One region of the Kineosporia sp. NBRC 101677 genome, then DNA from elsewhere that is predicted to be linked to it. Evidence: riboswitches for the same ligand, from Rfam matches in the RefSeq annotation. Region 1 holds a riboswitch; the other holds the start of a gene.
The links. A riboswitch is a leader RNA that binds a small molecule or an ion and turns the genes downstream of it on or off. The one in region 1 is predicted to bind cyclic di-AMP.
Positions count from the first base shown of each region.

Region 2: another riboswitch for cyclic di-AMP. It lies ahead of QSK18_RS06765 (C40 family peptidase); the one in region 1 lies ahead of QSK18_RS26500 (C40 family peptidase).

Region 1 covers NZ_BSTA01000010.1:112,030-119,868, forward strand. Annotated here, with positions in the region: gene QSK18_RS26495 (glycoside hydrolase family 26 protein) at 1-2,083, shown strand, start outside; cyclic di-AMP (ydaO/yuaA leader) riboswitch at 2,534-2,668, shown strand; gene QSK18_RS26500 (C40 family peptidase) at 2,707-3,528, shown strand; gene QSK18_RS26505 (malate dehydrogenase) at 3,669-4,664, opposite strand; gene QSK18_RS26510 (bifunctional 3-(3-hydroxy-phenyl)propionate/3-hydroxycinnamic acid hydroxylase) at 4,751-6,301, opposite strand; gene QSK18_RS26515 (diguanylate cyclase) at 6,311-7,839, opposite strand, start outside.
Region 2 covers NZ_BSTA01000002.1:271,229-279,067, forward strand. Annotated here, with positions in the region: gene QSK18_RS06755 (tetratricopeptide repeat protein) at 1-3,342, opposite strand, end outside; gene QSK18_RS06760 (iron-dependent transcriptional repressor DtxR) at 3,821-4,558, shown strand; cyclic di-AMP (ydaO/yuaA leader) riboswitch at 5,026-5,205, shown strand; gene QSK18_RS06765 (C40 family peptidase) at 5,331-5,984, shown strand; gene QSK18_RS06770 (HNH endonuclease) at 6,380-6,874, shown strand; gene QSK18_RS06775 (D-hexose-6-phosphate mutarotase) at 7,237-7,839, opposite strand, start outside.

The DNA of each region.
Region 1 (7,839 bases):
CGGCCGGGACAGCTCCCGCCGGGGCAACGGAGACTCGGGCCCCTTCCCTGCTTCCCGCGACACCTCTCGCCGCGGGCCTGGCACCGGTGACTCGGGCCCCTTCCCGGCCTCGCGCGAAGAGACGCGCCGTGCCCCGGCCGGCAATGACCCGTTCCCGCCGTCCCGTCGCGGCCCGGGCTCAAGTGACTCAGGACCGTTCCCGGCGTCCCGTGAAGATTCGCGGCGTGGCCCCGGCGGCAACGACGACCCGTTCCTGTCGTCCCGCAGCGGCCCCCTGCCCAATGACCCCACCCGCCGCGGACCCGGCACGGGTGACTCCGGACCGTTCCCCTCCCGCGAATCTCGCGAAGACTCCCGGCGCAGGCCGGGCCTGGGCGACTCGGGGCCCTTCCCGTCCCGCGACGAGACGCGCCGGGCGCCCGGCAGCGGCGACTCGGGTCCGTTCCCGGCCTCCCGGCAGGACGCGCACCGCAACGAGACCCCCACCCGTCGTGAATCGGCGCCCGACGACCTGCCCAGCAGCTCCCGCAGCCGCCGTTCGGCCAAGAGCGACGACCGGGCCCCGGAAGGCGACGGCACCACGCCGCCCCCCGGCTTTGCACCCCGCGGAAGGTTCGGCCGCAACGTCGACCTGCCCCGTGGCGAACGTGGCGAACGTGGCGAGCGGGCCGACGCCACTACACCGGCTCCCCCGCGTCCCGACTCGGGCCCGCAGGGACTGCTCGACCGTGAGCCACGCCGCCCCAGCGGCCTCGGTGAGCGCGGTGAGCGCGGCGAGCGGCCCGAACGCAGCGGTCCGCGGATCGGCGGCGGCACCCGCCCGGGCTCGGCCAGTCGCAACAACACTCCCCCCGGCAACCGAGGCATCGGTCCCCGCCCGCAGCAGGCGCCCCAGCAGGGCCTGCGCCCGGTCAAGAAGACCTGGCGCGACTGGCGTCCCAACCAGATCGTGTTGCGCCGTAACCAGGTGCTCACCCTGGGCCTGGTCACCGTGCTGGTGGCGCTGATCGCGGTGGCGGGCGTGTACCGGTCGATGACCGCACCCGACTCGGCCCCGGTGTCGGGCACCACGGCCGGCGGCCCCGAAGAGGAGGAGACCACCGCCACCGCCTCGACCGTCCAGTCGCTGAAGGGCCGGATGGGTGCCTACACCGGCACCGACGCCCAGGCCTACCGCGAGTTCGAGGACTGGTGGGGCATGGACCTGAAGTACGTGGTCGACTTCGGCGAGCGCGACACCTGGGACCAGATCTCCAACCCCTCACGGGTGCTCGACGAGTGGGACGACGGCAAGTACCGGCTCGTCATGGCCGTGCCGATGCTGCCCACCGAGCTCCTCCCGGCCGGCGTGGAGGTCTGGGACGAGGCCGCGATGCCGACCAAGAAGCAGGAGATGGCCAAGGGCGCCGAGGGCGCCTACGACTCCTACTTCACCCAGCTCGGCGAGAACCTGGTGGCGGCCAACCAGAGCGACGCCATCCTGCGGATCGGCTGGGAGATGAACATCGAGTCGTGGATGTGGGGCATCGACGACCCGAAGCCCTACCGCGAGTACTTCCAGCAGATCGTCAAGACCATGCGGGCCGTGCCCGGGGCGAAGTTCGAGTTCGACTTCAACGTCAACAACGGCTACAACCCCAACCCGGCCGACAAGTACTACCCCGGTGACAAGTTCGTCGACTACATCGGGATCGACGTCTACGACCTGCACCAGGGCAACTACCCCTACGGCAAGAAGTGCAACGCCGCCTGCAAGGAGGCCAAGCAGGAGCGGGCCTGGACCGAGAACATCTACGGCGGCACCACCGGCCTGGGCTTCTGGACGCAGTTCGCGGCCGACCACAAGAAGCCGGTCTCGATCCCGGAGTGGGGGCTGTGGGACCGCTACAAGGACCACACCGGCGGCCTCGACAACCCGAACTTCATCCGTTACATGCACGACTACCTGACCCGGAAGTCGAACAACGTGGCCTACGCCAACTACTTCGAGTTCAACTCCGACCAGGGTGAGCACAGCCTGATCAAGTCGTTCCCGAACGGGGCCAAGGTGTTCAAGGAGCTGTTCGGGCCGGCCAAGAAGTAGATCTTCAGCGTCACTACTCCGTCACTTTTCGTCACCACCGGCCGGGTCGTCGCACCCGGCCGGTCCGGTTTTGATCACGCCTTTACGTTTCCTAAGCATTACGCTGGGCAATCAGCAATCCATCAGGCGAGTTGCCCGAAGGGGCAGCAGCGGGCACGAGCCGTTACGGTGCACGCTTAAATCCGCATGAGCTTGGCCACACCCGGTCACTGTTGATCACAACCCGCCCTGAGCAGGGCAGATATCGGATGCGGGGCACTACCGAACGTGTCCGGACACGTAGCACACAAGGTGCGTAGCGATATTACCCGGATCACACTTTGGTGATCACATTTTGATTACTCCCCGATTGGCCGTAGTGTCTCGCTCGGCCCTTCACCCGAGGGGTCGGGCGACCGCCCTGCCGAGGTCCGTCGGCGGCCGCTCAGTAAACCCAGACGGACGCCGGGGAACCACCTGGTACCGGATCCACCAGCAGTCCAGCAGCACCGGATCCGGGCCGCGGGGCGAAGCCGACTCAGCACGAGCCGGCCGGGCATCTTCCGCCCGAGCCCGTCAGCTCACCTGGTAGGCGAGGGAAGGACACCACCTCTTTGGAGAAATCGCGCGTTCGAAGATCCGTCATGCCGCTCGGCGCCGTGGTCACCGGAGCAGCGTTGACACTCACCGGAGGCATCCCGGCGCTCGCAGCCGACGGATCCACCGCCGCGGGCGGCACCGACGAGGCCCAGCAGAAGAGCGCAGGCCTGAAGACCGCCACCGTCAAGGTGAGCGACACCGAGACGGCGAAGATCACGCGCAAGGCGACTGCGAAGTCCAGCGCGCGGTACACGAAGAAGATCAAGGCGACCGCGAAGGTGACGGCCTGGTCCACGCGGACCGCCAAGGTCACCCGCACGGTCACGGTCACCACGAGCGCCTCCGACTACGACACGGCGGTCGCCGAGGCCCGGACCGAGGCCAAGAAGAAGGCGCACGCGCGGGCGAGGTCGGCCGCCATCGCCGAGGCCAAGAAGCAGGCCGTCGCCAGCTCCCGGCAGAAGGCCAAGCACCGCGCCGAGAACAAGGCGGAGCGGCTGGCCTTCGAGAAATTCGGCCAGGAGGTCGTGGCCGACGCCGCGAAGCTCAAGGGCACGCCCTACCGCTGGGGCGGCACCACCACCAGCGGCTTCGACTGCTCCGGCTACGTGGGTTACGTGATGCGCCAGTCCGGCGTGACGCACCTGAGCCGGACGTCGCACGCGATGCGGGGCGACACCAAGAAGATCTCCAAGCGCGCCAAGAAGAAGGGCGACCTGGTGTTCTTCGCCAACAGCGGGGGCAAGGTCTACCACGTGGGCATCTACGCCGGCGCGGGCAAGATCTGGCACTCCCCCGGCTCGGGCCGCTCGGTCACCAAGGCCGACATCTGGACCTCGAGCTACACCGTCGGGCGCGTGGCCTGACCGATCAGCACCCTCGGGGTCCAGACAGTGGGCCCTGATCGTCCACAACCCCCTCCGGTGGACGAAACAGAAGGCCGGGACCCGTAGCGCGGGTCCCGGCCTTCTGGCGTTCCTCAGGTCCGACCAGAGTCAGACCTGGATCAGATCAGGCCCAGCTTGGTGACCGCCTCGCGCTCCTCGGCCAGCTCGGCCACCGAGGCGTCGATCCGGCCGCGGGAGAACTCGTCGATCTCCAGGCCCTGGACGATCTCCCACTTGCCACCGGCCGAGGTGACCGGGAACGAGGAGATCAGGCCCTCGGGCACACCGTAGGAGCCGTCGGACGGGATGGCCGCGGACGTCCAGTCGCCCTCCGGGGTGCCGTTGACCCAGTTGTAGACGTGGTCGATGGCCGCCGACGCCGCCGAGGCGGCCGAGGACGCGCCCCGCACCTCGATGATCTCGGCGCCCCGCTTGGCCACCCGCGGGATGAACTCGTTCTCCACCCAGGCCTGGTCGTTGATCGCCTCGGCGACGCTCCGGCCGTCGACGGTGGCGTGGGTGATGTCCGGGTACTGGGTGGCCGAGTGGTTGCCCCAGATCGCGACCTTCTTCAGGCTCGCCACCGGCACACCGAGCTTGAGCGCCAGCTGGGCCAGCGCCCGGTTGTGGTCAAGGCGGGTCATCGCGGTGAAGCGCTCGGCCGGGACGTCCGGGGCGTGCGACTGGGCGATCAGCGAGTTGGTGTTGGCCGGGTTGCCGACCACCAGCACCTTGATGTCGTCGGCGGCGCCGGCGTTGATCGCCGCCCCCTGGGGCTTGAAGATGCCCCCGTTGGCCTCGAGCAGGTCGCCCCGCTCCATGCCCTTGGTGCGCGGGCGGGCGCCGACCAGCAGCGCGACGTTGGCGCCGTCGAAAGCCTTGGTGGCGTCGTCGAAGACGTCCACCCCGGCCAGGGCCGGGAAGGCGCCGTCGGTGAGTTCCAGCGCGGTGCCCTCGGCGGCGCGCACGGCCTGCGGGATCTCCAGCAGCCGCAGCTTGACCGGGACATCGGCGCCCAGCAGCTGACCGGACGCGATCCGGAACAGGAGCGCGTAGCCGATCTGGCCGGCCGCACCCGTGACGGTCACACTGACTGCTGACTGGGCTGAAGTCATAGCCTTCTCTTCCTCGAGGTTTCTGCCTGCCCAGTCACCCTATCCAGGCGACCGGCCCGGATCTGCAGGGTGTCCGGACAGCTACGTCACACAGCCGGGCGCGAGGCATCACGGGAGCGGCCGGAGCCCACGGCCAGGATCACCCGGTCGGGCCGCAGCAGCACGAAGTCCAGATCCTGGGCGTCCAGCCACTGCCGGACCAAGGGCAGCCCCCCGGCCCGCACCACCCGAGCCCCCAGTTGAGCCCCCAACCCTGCCCCCAAACCTGCCCTCAAACCGTCTGCCGGGACGTCCTCGCGGCGGGTCAGCAGCGCGAACCCGGTTCCGAGAAGGTCGTCCAGGCGAGTATCGGGGCCGACACCGAAATTGGGGACGAGGGTGCCCACCAACGACCGGAACGCCGGCCGGCGAGGTGCGAGCGGCCCAGAACGAAGGGGCGGGCTGGTGCCGGCCAGGATGCGGCTGGTGAGCTTCTCGGATCGCCCCGCGGCGCGCAGCACCGGGCCCAGACGAGCAGCGACGGGGGACGACATGAGGCCCCCGGCGAGGGCGGCGAGCCGGATGAGGGTGGTTGCGTGCGGGGCTCTTTCGGCCTGGTAGCTGTCGAGCAGCCGGTCGTTGGCCGCCCCGCGCAGCACCATGGCCAGCTTCCAGCTGAGGTTGGCCGCGTCGCGCAGCCCGGACCCGAGCCCCTGCCCGATGAAGGGCGGGGTGAGATGGGCCGCGTCGCCCACGAGGAACACCCGGTCGCGGCGCCAGCGGTCGGCGACGGCCGCCCGGAAGGTGTATTCGGCGGTACGCAACACCTGATGAGTGACCGCATGGGTCGCATGGACGGCGTGCACCGCATGGCGGGACGGACCGAGCCACGGGGCGACGAGTTCGGCCCGGCGCTCGGTGAGTTCGTCGATGGTCTCGCCCGGGCGCATACGGAACTCCCAGCGCAGCCGCTGCTCGCCCACCCTGAGGTAGGTGGCGGGCCGGGCCGGATCGCAGATCTGCTCCACCCCGTCCCACGGGCGCACCGGCGCCGGACCGAGAACATCCAGTACGAACCAGGTCTGGTCCGGGGCCAAGGTCCGGAACCTCGAGCCGATGGCACTGCGCACCAGACTGCCCGCCCCGTCACACCCCACAACAGCCTCAGCAGCCAGGACACCAGCCCCCACCTCGGCAGCACCCAACTCATCAGAGCTGGACGTTCGCACCCAGTGCACCCGGCAATCAGCACCCGCCCCGCCCCCCTCCACCCCGGTGACCGTCACCCCACGCCGCAGCTCGATCAGCGGATCCTGCGAAACCGCTTTCAGCAGGATCTCTTCCAGCGCGGGCTGATCGAAAAGGTTGGCCTGAGGATATCCGTGGGCACCGACAGTCTCGGAGCGCCGGAACTCGGCGAGGGGTTCGTGCCGGGCGTCCAGCAGTCGCAGACCGGCGGCCGGGCGGCTGATCCGGACGAATTCTGCGGCCACACCGGCGCTCTGGAGGATACGGACGCACTCGTCGTCCAGATGAACGGCCCGGGGCAGGGGGTACGGGCGGTGGTGGCGTTCCAGCAGCAGCACCTGCACGCCCTGGCGGGCGAGCAGGAGCGCGGTCACCATCCCGGCCGGCCCGGCACCGACGATGATGACCACGCCCCGACGCTACCCCGCCTTACGCTCCGGCGCCCCTGCGGAGGGTTCGGGTTCGGACTCGTCCTGCTCCTGGAACCAGACCCGGTTGCGGCCGTTCTGCTTGGCCTTGTACAGCCCCTGGTCGGCCCGGGAGAGCAGGGCGTCCAGGGCGGTGTCGTCCTCCAGCAGGAAGGTCATGCCCACGCTGACCGTGACGTCCAGGGGCCCGCTGCGGGTCTGCACCGGCTCCTCGGCGATGCAGGCACGCAGACGCTCGGGCAGCGTGCCGTCCGCCTGCTCGCCCTGCAGCAGCACCGCGAACTCCTCACCGCCGTAGCGGCCCAGCACGTCGGTCTTGCGGATCTGGGCGCGGAACCGCTCGGCCACCGTCTTGATCACGTCGTCACCGGTCGGGTGACCGTAGGTGTCGTTGACCTTCTTGAAGTGGTCGATGTCGATCATCAGGGCGGTGAGCGAGCGGCCCTGGCGCTTGGCCCCGGCCAGGTCGCGGGCGCCCACCTCGAAGAAGCGACGCCGGTTGGGCACCCCGGTCAGCTCGTCCACCACCGCCAGGTTCTGCACCTGCTGGAACAGCGTGGAGTTGTCGTAGGCGCTCATCCCCTGCGCGGCCAGCACCGCGGCCGTGGTGATGTTCTCCGACAGCGCGGCCGAACCGGTGGTGGCCACCAGCAGCACGCCCAGGTCGTTGCGGCGTGAGCGCATCGGCACCGCGATCCACGAGCTCGCACTGCCCAGCTGAGGCATCAGCCCGGCCGGAATCAGCTCGGGGTTGCCCACCCGGGGCTGCTGCAGGGCCAGCAGACCGCGCAGCCGGGCGTCCTCGTCGATCTTGATCGGGCGCTCGTCGCCGGCGTCGCGCAGCAGGAACACCCCGTCCCGGACCGAGAGCAGCCAGGCCCGGTCCGCACCGAGCACCGGCCCGGTGGCGTTCAGCAGCTCGGAGACCAGCTTCTCCGGGTCGTCGAGGCGCTCGGCCATCTCCCGCAGGGCGTCGCGCAGGTTGTTGGCCACCTCCCGCTCACGGTCGGCGGTCTCCACGGTGATCTGCAGCTCGGCCATCCGCGCGGTCTCCATCGAGGTCGCGATGTGGTTGGTCAGCGCCGACAGGATGTCCACGTCGCCGGAGGTGAAGATGCCCTTGGCCACCTGGCTGTCCAGGTAGACCACCCCGGTCATCCGGCCGTCCACCTTCATCGGCGCGGCCAGCACCGAGCGCAGGCCGTGCGCGACCACGCTCTTGGTGCCCAGCACGGCGCCCTCCTCGGTGCCGGTGAAGACCTGGGCCTGGCCGGTCTGGCGGACCCGGTCGACCAGGGTCGTGCTGTAGCCGGTCAGCTCGGGCACGTCCCGGCCGTCGGCGTCGCGGCCCAGGTAGGCCACCAGCCCGCCGGCCAGGCTGGCCTCGGCGTCGTCCTCGGGCACCAGGAACAGGTAGGCGCGGTCGGCCGAGAGCAGCTTGATCGTCTCGTCCAGGGCGATCCGGGCCAGCACCCGCGGGTCGAGCACCTTGCCCGCGGCGGCGCTGACGGTCTGCAGGG
Region 2 (7,839 bases), on a different contig from region 1:
CAACTGTCCGCGCAGTCCCTGCAGGTCGCGGGCCGACCAGGCGTCGTCGAGCTCGTGGTACTCCTGCACCAGCGGGCCGGCCACCGCCATCGCCTCCTCGAAACGCCCGGCCAGAGCCAGGAGCCGGGCCCGCTGCTCGGCCACCGCCACCCGGTGCCAGCGCAGCTGGTGCTCGCCCGCGGCCCGCTCCGCGGGCTGCAGCCGACGCCCGGCCAGGGCCCGGGCCCAGGCGTCGAGCGTCTCGTCGGCCTCGTCGAGCGCATCCAGGGCCGCCCCGTCACCGGAGGCGGCCCGCACCGCGGTGACCCGTTCCCGGCGGCAGGTCGCGGCCCGGGCCCAGTCGCCCCCGGCCTCGGACAGCTCGGCCGCCCGGAGCAGGTCGGCCGCCACCCGCCCGGGCCGGCCGGCCAGCCGGGCCGCCAGTTGCCAGGCCTCGGCCTGGCCGATCGGATTGCCGTTGCGGGCGTGCCACTGGGCGCTGCGGATGGCCAGGCGCCGGGCCGGGCCGACCGGCGTTCCGGCCGTCGAGTTCGCCTCGGCCGCAGCGAACGCCGCGGCCCCGGCCAGGTGCATCCGGGACGCCACCTCGGCCGGGATCTGCCCCGGCACCGGCTCCACGTCGTCCGGTGCGGCCCCCGGCGTCTTCAGCGGCGCCGTCTCCAGTCCTTCGGCCCGCAGCACCTCGGCCACGTCGGCCAGCGCCGCCTCGGCCGCGGCGGCCGCGGCGAACGGCCGGTCGAGCGCCAGCAGCACCCGGGACAGGTCGACCCGGCACTGCCCGGCCAGGGCCGGGGGCGCGTACTTGTCCAGCAGGGGCACGGCCCGGGCCAGGTCGGCGGCGGCCAGGGAGGTCTCGCCGGTGCGGTGCCGCAGCATGGCCGAAGCGGCCAGCAGGGTACCCAGAACCGGCCCCTCGCCAGCCCTTTCGGCATCCCCCACGGCGGTGTTCCAGACCGAGAGGGCCGCACCGGGATCGGTCTCGGCCAGCAGCGTGGCCAGGTCGGCCCCGGCCTGCGCACGCTCCAGCGGCCGCACTCCCACCGGCAGCGTGGCGACCGCCTGCATCAGCGTGCTCACCGCGTTGTGCCGTGGTTCGTCGCGGGCCCGCAGGCGCAGCATCCGGGTGAGTGCGCGCAGGTGCCGGTGCTCCAGCCGTTCCGGTGGCACCGAGCGCAGCTGGGCCACCGACGTCTCCAGCGGGTCGAAGTTCACCAGGTCGAGGGTCTGCGCCAGTTCGCGCACCTCTTCCGGTGACATCTGCGCCCGGATCCGCTCGATCGCGTCCAGCCGGCGTCGGGGCTGCTGGGTGTCCTCACCGCTGGAGAAGGGCCGCTGGCCGGGGGAGTTCGAGGGGGTCACCGGGATCGGGGTGGTCATGAACGGGCCGATCAGCGACGTCGGCATGGAGGCCGGGCCGAACGGCTCGGCCACCGCCGGGTCGTGGATCGGCTGGACCTCGGTGTCCTCTTCCTCCTCGGCGTCGGGCTCAGCTTCGGGTTCTTCCGGATCGGGGGAGACCGGGAGCAGGGCGGTGGCCTCGACTGGGACCGAGCCGTGCACCGGCACCAGCTGGGAGATCTGCTCGGGCACGGGCACCCCGGCCATCGCCGCGATCTCCCGGGCCAGCACCAGCCGGGACAGCGCCTCGCCGAGGTCGGGGCCCGGGCTCAGCCCGGCCACCTCCGCGGTCAGCTCCTCGATCCGGTCCATCGCCGGGCCCGGGTCGATCAGCCGATTCCCGGCCGCGGCGAGCACACAGGCCTGCTCGTGCAGCAGCGCCTCGAGGTGCAGTCCGGCCCGCTGGAGCCGCTCGGTGGCCTCCTGAGCGGCGGTCATCAGTGGCCGGTCAGGGGCGAGATCCGCCGGGTGCGAGGCGATTTCCTCGAGAGTGAGCCAGCCGTCCAGCCGGGCCGCGGCCCGCTCGGCGTCGGTCTGGCCCCGCGTCTGGGCGGTGGGCCGGGTCGCCCGCCAGGCGGTCAGCACCGCCTGCATTGCCTCGATCGCGTCGATCCGCAGCGCGTCCTCGAACTCCTTGGCCAGCACGGTGATGTCGGCCGGCACCCCGTCGCCCTGGGCCCGGCGGCCACCGCGCACCGGCGGGGCCCACTCCGGGAGCCCGGCCCGGTCGAACGCATCCAGCGGCATGTCCGGCAGCGGGCCGGAACCCAGGGTCTCGCGCAGCCCGTCGCCGATCGCCGAGGTCTCGTTGCGCCCGTCGAAAAGCGTTGCCAGCCGGTTGCTCACCGCCAGCACGCGCTCGCCGAGGGCACCGACCGTGAGGTCTTCGGTGTGGGCCAGGGCCGGGGGCAGCGTGCTCGCCCGGGCGGCCGGCAGCACCACCTCGTTGGCCCGCCCGGCCTCGCTCAGCCCCCAGACCAGCCGGGCGATCGCCGAGGCGGTGCCCAGCTGCTCCAGCGGTTCGGGGGTGACCGCCAGCGCGGGCAGCCACTCCCGCAGCAGGTCCAGCCCGTGCCGCAACCGCCCGGCCCGGGCGCAGGCCAGGATCTGGTCGGCGGCCCCCATGCCGCGCAGGGCACTTGCGGCCAGCACGTCGCCGCCCGCGTCGCCGGCGATCCCGGCGGTGGCGGCCGCCGTGGCCAGCCGGGCCCGGATCAGCCTCACCGCCCGAACGTGCTCGGAAGCCGCCGCGCCGACCGCCCCGGTACGCAGCAGTGCGGGCAGCACCGCACCGATCACTCCGGCCGGCTGCGCCTCGCACTCGGTCATCGGCGCCCGCAGCACCGGCGCGGCGTGCTCGATCGCCCGCTGGTAGGCGCCCACCGCCACCAGGTGCCGCACCTGTTCGGCCTGCTCGCACTCGGCGCAGCCGACCCCGGCGGGAGCGGGCCCGGCGGCCAGCCAGGCCTCGAGCAGGTCGCCGGCAGCCAGCGAACCCTGCACGTGCTGGGTGAACAGGAACCGGGCGCGCAGCACCGGCCCCGGATGCTCCCCGGCCTCGGCGTAGCGCTGCTCGGCGCCGGTGACGATGTGGTTGATCAGGGAGCGCGAGACGTCGGGGTAGGGCAGCAGCCCGGCCGCCGCCTCGGCCAGGTTGGCCAGCACCCGGCGCCGCAGGTCCTCGCCCATCCAGCCAGGGGCCTCGTCGTAGCGGGCGGTCAGCCAGCCCAGCAGTTCCGGCACCCGCCCGTGCCGCCCGCCGATCAGACAGGCCGTCAGCAGGGTGCTGCGGATCTCGGTGCCCAGCCGGCCGACCTCGTGGGCCCCGCCCGCGCGGGTCACCGAGGGCAGCAGACCGTCCAGGGCACGGATCTGCCCCGGGCCCGCCGGAAGGGTCGCGGCAGCGGCCAGTGCCGTGTGGATCTCCTCGGACGCCGTGCTCACCCGACCGATCATGCCTTCTCCCACCCCTTCCTGTCGGCCGACCGGGTGATCGAAGGGGTGCTGTACGCCGAAGGTGAAAATCCGTTGCACTCCTCCGGGGCGTCTACGTACCTTCGAGGCACACGGGAAGGGAGGTGGTCCGAACAGTGATTTCACATCGGACGCGTGAGGTGGCGGCCGCCTAGCCGCTGCAGTTCCGGACGGACTGCTCTCGATACCCGAGAGTGATTCCACGGCCGTCAGCGGCCGGCGAAATCCCAGGCAGTCACCGCAGCCCGCAGGGGTCCGTATCGTCCAGCGGACACCGCCGGAGAATCCGGCGAGCCTGCGGGCTGTTGCCTGCCCGGGCACAGGTCGAACACAGGCCGGACACCGAAACCGCCCCGGAGCGTTCCGGCCGGCGTACGTTCGGTGAAGGGCAGGCCGTCGAACCCCCGGTGGATGGTGCCGGGTTGCCCGGTGGCGGACAATGGGCCCCGTGAGCGACCTCATCGACACCACCGAGATGTATCTGAGAACGATCTTCGAGCTCGAGGAAGAGGGCGTCGTCCCGCTGCGGGCCCGGATCGCAGAGCGCCTCGGCCACTCCGGGCCGACCGTGTCCCAGACCGTGGCCCGGATGGAACGTGACGGTCTTCTGCACGTCACCGGTGACCGGCACCTCGAGCTGACCGAGATCGGCCGGGCCAAGGCCACCCGGGTGATGCGCAAGCACCGCCTCGCCGAGCGGCTGCTGCTCGACGTGATCGGCCTGGAGTGGGAACTCGTCCACGACGAGGCCTGCCGCTGGGAACACGTGATGAGCGACCACGTCGAGCAGAAACTGCTCAAGATGCTGGCCGGACCGCTGGAGAGCCCCTACGGCAACCCGATCCCGGGCCTGGAAGAACTCGGTGGCCCGCAGGCCGCCCCGGGTGCGTTCCGGGAAGGGGTGGTGAGCCTGCCCGACGCGGTCGCGGCCGACTCCGCCGCCCCGCAGAGCAGCGAGCTGATGATCCGTCGTCTCGGCGAGCGCCTGCAGATCGACACCGAGCTGATGAAGCAGCTGCAGGGGGCCGGCATGGTCCCCGGCTGCCGGGTCCAGGCCCAGCGCACCCCCACCGGCTACCTGGTCAACGTGGTGAAGGTGCCCGAGATGCGCTCGGCGCCCGGGTCCGACGCCGGCGTGGCGCTGCTGGCCGACGTGGCCCGTCATGTCTTCGTCGAGGCGGTCTGACCGGGTCCTGCACACAGCTCACACCACCTCCGCGAGCCCTCGTCCGCCCGGACGAGGGCTCGTCGGCGTTCCGGGCCGGGCCGCAGCACGAACCCGCAGACCAGAACAGCCTTCCAAATAGCCCTCTCACTGCACCGCTTTCCACCCGGAAGTCCCCATTACCAGCCGGTCCCACGCCGGTCAAAAGCAGATGGCCGGTTCCGGGCCTTCCGCAGCGTGTCGAGCTGAACGAGAGGTAAAAGGTACTTGTGGGGCTTCTGTGAGTCACCCCAACGGCGGGTGGGTCTGCTCCGATCGAGGGACAGATGCTCACCCGAAGGCGTGAACTCGGTCACCGAACGTAAAGTTTTCCCCCAGCTCCGTGACCCAGACGTGACATCGCTTCGTCGCGTCAGGTAGCTTCGCGTTCGCTTCTCTCCCTCCGAGAAGCCCCCGAGGCGGACGCCGAGCTCTGCCACCACCCCGGGGCAACCTGAACACCGCATGGCAGAGGCGGGGGACCCATTTCCGGGGTGTCCGATCCGGGCGCTCCTTGGGGTGAAGCCGCGAAGCCGTCCACGACCCGCGAGGTCAGGGACGGAGTCCGGCCGGGTGACTTCTCCCACCCGAACCCGACAGCTGACCTCGTAGGCGTCCGGAGAGGTAAACCGTGACCACTCGCGCCACGGCGCGCCATCGCGCGCCCGTTCGTGCTGCAACACCCCTGAAGTCCCTCGGGACGGCCGTCACCGGTCAGATGTCGGTGATCGGTCGAGGCGGGGCCGTGATCGCCATGTCCGGCGGTCTGGTCGCCTCGATGGGCATGTCCTCCCAGGCCTCCACCCGGACCTCGCCCGAGGTCGCCGCGGCTCCGGCCACGGCCCCGATCGCGGTCCAGCCGGCCGTCGCGTTCGCCGGCGGCCTGATCGCCGCCCCGGGCGGCGCGCAGACTTCGGCGGCACCCCTCACCGCCCCGGTCGCAGCGACGGTATCCTTCGAAAGCAGTGATTTCACCGCAATTCCGAAGAAGGTCGTTGTCCCCGTCGCAAGCGGGGAGTTGTCGACGGGTTCGAACGTGTCCAGTTCTTACGGCAGTGCGCGCGGCACCTCGGTGCTGGCCGTTGCCTCGCGCTACCTCGGGGTCCCCTACCGGTACGGCGGCACCACGCCGATCGCCTGGGACTGCTCGGGGGCCATGCAGTACATCTTCAACCAGGTCGGCGTCGCGCTGCCGCGCACGGCGAACCAGCAGATGCTGGCCGCCACCCGGATCTCGCGGTCCGAGGCACAGCCCGGTGACCTGGTGTTCTTCAGCAACGGCGGGGCCGCCTACCACGTGGGCCTCTACGCCGGCGGCAACATGATGTACGACGCGGGCCGCACCGGGACGTCGTTCAGCAAGCGGGCGATCTGGACCAGCGCGGTCAGCTTCGGCCGGATCGGCTGATCCGGGCGGTCACCCGCCCGAGCCTGCACGGAAGCCCCGCCCGGGTGGCGGGGCTTCCGCTGTTTGCCATTCCTTCATCCGGTGGTGACGTACGCGGCGCAGATCACTGAGAGAAAGGGAGTGATCTGGTCAGGGGTTCCCGCTTACCCTGTCATCCAGGGTCCGACAAGCTGGCATTCCGGTGAGGAGGTCGTAGTGGCTGGTCACATACGCGACTTCCTGGCCGCCAGGGCGCGGTCCCATACGGGGTTACCAGGGCATCCTGCCCAGGCCCGCACCACCCACGCGTTCGAGATACAACCCGAAATACCTGCGGCCGTGTGCCGCCCAGCCAAGGCGTCGTTCCACTCGGAACGGCGCCTTTTGTCGTCCCGGGACCCAGGAGGTGGCCGCTCATGCGCACCCTCGTTCTGAACGCCGGCTACGAGCCGTTGGCCGTCGTCTCCTTCCGCCGGGCCGTCGTGCTCGTCCTCGCGGGTAAAGCCGCAGTGGTCGAGAGCGGTCCGCACCCAGTGGTCAGCGAGATGCTGACCGTCCCCCGGCCGTCGGTGATCGTGCTCCAGCGCTACGTGAAGGTGCCGCACGGCCGGGTGATCCCGGTCAGCCGGCGCGGTGTGCTGCGGCGGGACGAGCACCGGTGCGGTTACTGCGACAGCCACGCCACCACGATCGACCACGTGCTGCCGCGCAGCCGGGGCGGTCAGGACACCTGGGAGAACCTGGTGGCCTGCTGCATGCGGTGCAACAACGTCAAGGGCAGCCGCACCCCGGAGGAGATGGGCTGGACGCTGTCGGTCCGGCCGCGGCCACCGCGCGGTCCGGCCTGGGTGGTTCGCGGGGCCGACGTGCGTGAGCCCTCCTGGGAGGAGTACCTGGGCTCGGCCGCCTGATCAGCGGTGCCGGCCAAAGCACAGATCGCCCTGGCGGAAACCGAAGTTTCCGCCAGGGCGATCTGTGACTGCCACGGTCTGGGCCAGGAAGTCCCTCCAACCCCTGGCTCAAACCGGGAGATCCAAGGTACTGGCCGCTGCGGGAGCCGGCCGGGGGAGCAACTGCGGTGGGACGACGCCGCCCGGGCCGCGTGGAGCCGAACCCGGGCGAACGAGAAGATTCTGGTGCACCGGCGCTCTCGGCGCCGGTGCGTCGAAGAGCCTGCCACACCGATGCTGATTTAGCAAAGTGCTATGACTCCACGTAATCGGCCTACGGATATGAGCAGGTCGTCCGGAAGTGACTGATACGTATAGCGAGATCAGTCGTCGGTCGGCGCGCGGCCCGTATCGAACCGCACACTGCCCGTCCAGGCAGACCCGGGCGTCAGCTCGACCGGCTGCAGCAGGGCCGGCTCGATACAGACCCAGCCGGTCTCGGATCCGTCCGGCACGTCGCCCAGGCCGTGACCCGCTCCGGGGTTCCAGACCACCCGGTCAGGAAAGCCGTTGGCGGTGACCAGCAGTCGGCCCAGCTCGGGGTCCTCCAGGGCCACCGGGCCGGAGGCTCCTTCGATCGACACGTCGCGGGAGGTCAGGGCGGGCACCGAGCCCCCCGCAGGGGCGAAGGTGTAGGCCGGGCCGCCGGCGTTGTCCGCCGCCGCCCGGCCGCCGAGCCCGGAGATCACCGTGTCGGGGTCACCGACTGTGAAGTAGCTGTGCAGAGCGGCGGTGAAGCTCCACGGCGCGTCGCCGGTGTTGCGGGCGGTCAGCTCCAGGTCCAGGGTCTGGCCCTCGGCCCGGGCGCTCAGCACCAGTTCGAACGAGTGCGGCCAGATCGCCCGGGTGTCCGTGTCGTCAACGAGTTTCGCGGTCCAGGTGCCCGGCCCGGACTCCACCTCCGTCCAGGCCCGGTTACGGGCCAC